Saccharobesus litoralis: one gene and its partner. The protein of the gene in region 1 binds, or shares a complex with, the protein of each later gene. Links are inferred from orthologs where the notes say so. Each region holds a gene or a part of one and is shown in the gene's direction. Other genes may lie near its edges. The genes, in order: accC and accD.

What was found.
Region 2: the proteins of accC (region 1) and accD are in contact, whole or in part, in a solved structure (PDB 8UXZ), measured with the Escherichia coli proteins. The link is inferred for Saccharobesus litoralis from one-to-one orthologs.

What each region holds. Positions count from the first base shown.
Region 1 is NZ_CP026604.1:1,261,334-1,264,571, forward strand. What follows is about bases 73-2,980. They hold accC (acetyl-CoA carboxylase biotin carboxylase subunit), read left to right. Parts: upstream 73-807; coding sequence 808-2,154; downstream 2,155-2,980. Other genes in these bases: aroQ (type II 3-dehydroquinate dehydratase), read left to right, coding at 73-303; accB (acetyl-CoA carboxylase biotin carboxyl carrier protein), read left to right, coding at 337-792; prmA (50S ribosomal protein L11 methyltransferase), read left to right, coding at 2,294-2,980. In the rest of the region: more of aroQ, read left to right, coding at 1-72; more of prmA, read left to right, coding at 2,981-3,169. UniProt on the Escherichia coli protein: This protein is a component of the acetyl coenzyme A carboxylase complex; first, biotin carboxylase catalyzes the carboxylation of the carrier protein and then the transcarboxylase transfers the carboxyl group to form malonyl-CoA.
Region 2 is NZ_CP026604.1:3,841,126-3,844,348, forward strand. Bases 331-3,223 are described here. They hold accD (acetyl-CoA carboxylase, carboxyltransferase subunit beta), read left to right. Parts: upstream 331-1,290; coding sequence 1,291-2,157; downstream 2,158-3,223. Other genes in these bases: truA (tRNA pseudouridine(38-40) synthase TruA), read left to right, coding at 331-1,103; folC (bifunctional tetrahydrofolate synthase/dihydrofolate synthase), read left to right, coding at 2,204-3,223. Outside these bases: C2869_RS22685 (FimV/HubP family polar landmark protein), read left to right, coding at 1-247; more of truA, read left to right, coding at 309-330.

The sequences.
Region 1 (3,238 bases):
AGTGTCCAGTCTAACTCGGAAGCTGAGCTAATTGAGCGCATTCACGCTGCATTTCAACAAGTTGACTTTATTATTATCAACCCAGCGGCCTTTACCCACCAAAGTGTGGCGTTGCGTGATGCTATTTTAGCGGTTGATATTCCTTTTATTGAAGTGCACATATCCAACGTGCACAAGCGCGAAGCATTTCGCCACCATTCCTATTTTTCAGACGTTGCCCAAGGCGTAATTTGCGGTTTGGGCATTGCCGGTTACAGCTATGCGCTGCAATCAGCACATGAGTTTTTATCCAAAGCAGAATAACTTTTATTACAAGAGAGAATAACCACTATGGCTATGGACATTCGTAAAGTTAAAAAATTAATCGAACTAGTTGAAGAATCAGGTATCTCTGAATTAGAGATCACTGAAGGTGAAGAGTCTGTACGCATTAGCCGTGCGGCTCCAGTAGCAGCGGTTGCAGCTCCAGTAGCAGCGGTTGCGGCTCCAGTAGCAGCACCGGCCGCAGCACCTACGGCTCCAGCAGAAGCTGCGCCTGCAGCTCCAGCAGGCCCAACTGGTCACGTAGTTAAATCACCTATGGTTGGTACTTACTACTCATCTCCTAAGCCAGACGCTCCTTCTTTCGTAGAAGTTGGTGCTCAAGTATCTGTAGGTCAAACATTGTGTATCGTTGAAGCAATGAAAATGATGAACGAAATCACTGCAGACAAAGCCGGTACAATTAAGACTATCTTCGCGCAAAACGGCGACGCATTAGAATTCGACCAACCACTATTCGAAATCGAATAATAAGGTCGGCTTACTATGTTAGATAAACTAGTCATTGCAAACCGAGGCGAGATCGCGTTGCGTATTTTACGCGCGTGTAAAGAGCTCGGTATTAAAACGGTTGCGGTTCACTCGCAAGCCGATAAAGAGTTAAAGCACGTTTTGTTGGCTGACGAAACCATTTGTATTGGTAAAGCACCTTCAATCGACAGCTATTTAAATATTCCTCGCATTATTGCGGCGGCTGAAGTCACCGATGCCGTGGCTATTCACCCCGGCTATGGTTTCTTATCAGAAAATGCTGATTTTGCCGAGCAAGTAGAACAAAGTGGCTTTATTTTTGTTGGTCCAAAAGCGGATTCAATTCGCATTATGGGTGACAAAGTTGAAGCGATTAAAGCCATGAAAAAAGCTGGCGTACCTTGTGTACCTGGTTCTGATGGCCCACTTGGTGAAGATGCGCAAACTAACAAGCAAATCGCTAAGCGTATTGGTTATCCGATCATTGTTAAAGCTGCCGGTGGTGGTGGTGGTCGTGGTATGCGTGTTGTGCGCTCTGAAGCTGAGTTAATTGAGTCAATTGAATTAACGAAATCAGAAGCCGGTGCTGCATTTAACAACGACATGGTTTACATGGAAAAATTCCTTGAAAACCCACGTCACGTTGAAGTTCAAGTATTAGCAGATGGCCAAGGTAACGCAATTCACTTAGGCGAGCGTGACTGTTCAATGCAACGTCGTCACCAAAAAGTCGTTGAAGAAGCGCCAGCGCCAGGTATCACTGAAGAAATGCGTAAGTTCATTGGTGAACGCTGTACGCGTGCTTGTATCGAAATTGGTTATCGTGGTGCGGGTACGTTCGAATTCTTATTCGAAAACGGCGAATTCTACTTTATCGAAATGAATACGCGTATTCAGGTTGAGCACCCAGTTACTGAAATGGTTACCGGTGTTGACTTGATTAAAGAGCAATTAAAAATTGCCGCTGGCCAGCCATTATCGTTAACTCAAGACGATATTAAAATTAAAGGCCATGCGATCGAATGTCGTATTAACGCTGAAGATCCAGAGCGCTTTATTCCTTCACCGGGTAAAATCACTCGTTTCCATTCACCAGGCGGTATGGGTGTACGCTGGGATTCGCACATTTATGCGGGTTACACAGTACCACCTCACTACGACTCTATGATTGGTAAGCTGATTACGTTTGGCGAAAATCGCGGTATTGCGATTGCCCGTATGAAAAATGCACTAGACGAGTTAGTGGTTGAAGGTATTAAAGTTAATGTACCTTTACAACAAAAGATAATGGATGACGAGAACTTCCAAAATGGTGGTAGCAATATCCACTATTTAGAGAAAAAACTCGGAATGGATCACTAGTTTCCTTTCTGGACTTGTGATTTGGCAGTAATCTGCCGACAAAAGGCGTCGCTTGTAATTTAAAGCGTCGCCTTTTTTGTTTAGCCAGTTTAGGCTAAAATCCCCGCCTTAAAATTTTAAACACCAATCGAGACCCGCCATGCCTTGGATCCAAGTTCGTTACACGACAGATAAAGAATCAGCCGATGCCATTTCCGACCATATGACAGGCACGGGCGCCGCAGCAGTCACCTTTCTTGATGCAGCAGACACCCCCATTTACGAACCTATGCCTGGCGAATTTTTATTGTGGGAAGCGACAACCGTAGTGGGTTTATATGATGCTGAAGTCGATGTTGATAAAATCTTACTGCGTTTACAAGCATCCAATGCCGGCAGCAAAGGTTTTTATAAAGTAGAGCAGCTTGAAGATAAAGACTGGGTACGCGAATGGATGGATAGCTTTCATCCTATGCAATTTGGTGAGCGTTTGTGGATCTGTCCATCGTGGCGCGATGTCCCTGACGAACAAGCCGTTAATGTCTTGCTCGATCCCGGTTTAGCTTTTGGTACCGGCACCCATCCAACTACAGGCTTATGTTTACAATGGCTAGACAGCCACATTCAAGATGACCAAGTCGTGGTCGATTTTGGCTGCGGTTCAGGCATATTAGCTATTGCCGCACTCAAACTAGGAGCGCAACGGGTTGTCGGTATCGATATTGACCCTCAAGCGATTGAAGCGTCCAAAGAAAACGCTAAACGTAACCAAGTTGAAGATAAAATCGAATTATTTTTACCGAATAACCAACCCAATCTGCAAGCCGACGTCGTCGTAGCAAATATTTTAGCGGGACCACTACGTGAATTAGCACAAGTGATAACCGATTATGTAAAACCTGGCGGTAAGTTAGCCCTATCAGGCATACTTGCTAGCCAAGCAGAACAAATTTGCGAGATATATGCCCAGTGGTTTGACTTAGACCCAGTCGCTCAACAAGAAGATTGGTGTCGAGTATCTGGTACTAAACGATAATTAATCCTAGGTAAAGGGTTACGCTAACGGGCTGTTCCATGTTAATTTGTAGTCAGTAAAAACGTTAAC
Region 2 (3,223 bases), 2.6 Mb from region 1 along the record:
TTATCAGCCTGCTGATATGGATGTCGGGTTAGAGGAATTTATTCAAAAAGAAAATATTGAATTAATTGATGTTGATCTTGGTAATGAGTCAGGCATGACATCACAACTTGATTTAGCGCGAGCTTACATTGAAATAAATGATGTTGATGGGGCTATTACCGCGCTTGAAAAAGTGATAGCAAAAGGTGACGCCAATCAGCGAGACGAAGCAACAAAGTTACTTGATCAGTTAGAAATCGACGAATAAGTTGCACTTCAGGCGGCGAGTCTTATACTAGCCGCCAATTTTCATCCCTTAAAGGTTTTCTATGCGCTACGCAGTTGGTATTGAATACAATGGTGCAAATTATTCTGGTTGGCAAAAGCAATATACGCCAGGGGTTATAGGCGTTGAGCATAAAGTCGAGCAGGCTTTATCACTCGTTGCAAATAGTCAATTGGAATTAACTTGTGCAGGGCGTACCGATGCTGGTGTTCATGCTACAGGGCAGGTTGTTCATTTTGATTCTCCCGTAGAGCGTTTAGAGAAATCTTGGGTATTGGGTGCCAATTCCAATTTGCCGGATGACATCGCGATAAAGTGGGCAAAACCCGTTTCGCCTGACTTTGATGCTAGATACAGTGCCACAGCACGACGTTATCGATACATAATTTACAATCGCCGCGAACGACCTGCGATACTGCGTAGTGGTTTGACTCAGTTTTATGAACCGCTGGATCATCATTTAATGCATCAAGCGGCTCAATTATTTTTAGGTGAGCAAGATTTTTCAGCCTTTCGTTCTTCTAGTTGTGAATCTAAAACACCATTTCGTCATGTTAGCCATTGTTGGGTAAATCGCTATGGTGATTACCTTGTAGTTGATATACAGGCTAATGCATTTTTACACCATATGGTTCGTAATATTGTAGGGGCATTATTGGTGATTGGCTGTGCGGAAAAACCAGTCTCTTGGATTAGTGAATTATTAGCGGGTAAAGATCGTACACTGGCGGCGGCTACCGCTAAACCCAATGGGTTATATTTAGTCCGTGTATTTTATCCGGATGAATTAAATATTCCTCAAGTGCCAATGGGTCCTTTATTTTTTGCTGATAATTAGTGCTTGAAACCAAGTGAGGTTAAAAAGTAAACAGATAAGATAGAATTTTTACAGTTTAGACCAGTTGAGGTTAATATTTGCTGAGCTTTATGCTTTAATTAGCGACAATTTTGCGTGGGGCATCTTAATTATTATATAGACAGATTAGAACCCCGTTATTTCCTTGTATTTGTGTTAGAGATCACCCATGAGTTGGATTGAAAAAATTCTGCCTAAAACCAATGTCAGCGCTCAGAAAAAAGCGAATGTGCCTGAAGGTGTTTGGGCTAAGTGTTCTGATTGTAATGCCATTATTTATAACGCTGAATTAGAGCAAAACTTAAATGTTTGTCCTAAATGTGGTCACCACATGCGTATTGGTGCTCGTAAGCGTTTAGAAAGCTTTTTGGACACTGAAAACAGAACCGAAATAGCGGCTGAGCTTGAACCGCAAGATGCACTTAAATTTAAAGATTCAAAAAAATATAAAGACCGTATCACCGCAGCTCAAAAATCAACTGACGAGAAAGACGCGTTAGTTGTTATGCGTGGTCAAGTTAAAGGTGTACCTGTTGTGGCCTGTTCATTTGAATTCTCCTTTATGGGTGGTTCAATGGCGTCAGTGGTTGGTGCTAAGTTTGTAAAAGCAGCAGAGGTGTGTTTAAAAGAAAATCTACCTTTGATTTGTTTTTCAGCAAGTGGCGGTGCGCGTATGCAAGAAGCCTTGTTCTCTCTTATGCAAATGGCTAAAACCAGTGCGGCGTTAGCTAAAATGAGTGAAAAAGGTTTACCTTACATTTCAGTATTAACCGATCCGACAATGGGCGGTGTATCAGCAAGTTTAGCTATGTTAGGCGACGTGAATGTTGCCGAACCTAAAGCATTAATTGGTTTTGCTGGCCCTCGTGTTATTGAGCAGACGGTACGTGAAAAATTACCAGAAGGTTTTCAACGCAGTGAGTTCTTATTGCAAAAAGGTGCAATAGATATGATTGTTGACCGTCGCGAAATGCGTCATAAGTTAGCAAGCGTATTAAGCAAACTGATGAACTTACCTTCGGTAGAACAATATTAATTATTTATGGGCTTATCCCTAATTTTTAGTGACTTTGCTAGCTGCTATGCGTTTTAATTCCATAGCAGCTTGGCTGTCCCATCTCGAATCCATCCATCCAGCCAATATCGAACTTGGCCTTGAGCGTATTAAGCGTGTTTACCAAAGCTTAAACCTGAATTTATCAAATAGTCAGGTAATTTTAGTTGGTGGTACCAACGGTAAAGGTACAACTTGTGGCTTATTACAGCATGTCTTGACTCATCACGGTTATCAAGTTGGTTGTTATAACTCTCCTCACATGAACGATTATCGTGAGCGAGTGACCCTGAATAATCAATGGTTTAGCGAGCTGGAACATTGTCAAGCATTTGAATGTGTTGAACAAGCCCGTGGTGACATCAGTTTAACTTACTTTGAAATGGGTACGTTAGCGGCTTTAGTTTTGTTGGCACAAGCACAACCCGATTTTGTTATCCTAGAAGTCGGTTTAGGCGGCCGTTTAGATGCAACCAATATTGTTGATAATGACCTCGCTATTGTGACTACGGTGGCATTAGATCATATGGATTGGTTAGGTAATACCCGAGAGAAAATTGGTTTTGAAAAAGCTGGGATTATGCGTCATTCAGGTTTAGCTATATGTGGCGATCTAGAACCTCCGCAGTCTTTACTTGATCATGCTAATGAACAAAAAGTTGATTTAACCTGCGCGTTAACCGATTATCAGTGGCAGAAAAGTAATGATGTTTGGCAATTTACCATGGCGGACAAATCGTTTTCTGATTTACCTGTGCCTCACATGCCACTACAAAATGCCGCGACTGTCTTAGCTGCATTAAATAAATTAAATATTGTTCTTGATAAAAAGCTATTGCAGCAAGCTTTATCAAGTTTCAGTTTAGCAGGGCGTTGGCAGGTTATTGCTCGTTCACCTGATGTTATTCTTGATGTAGGCCATAACGTACAGGCGGCAGAATATATTAAACAACAGCTTAATGCGTACTTGGTTAACAAACCTCAAGCTAAGGTTTATGCTGTTGTCGGTATATTAAAGGATAAAGCAGTAGAAGAAACCGTGCAGGTT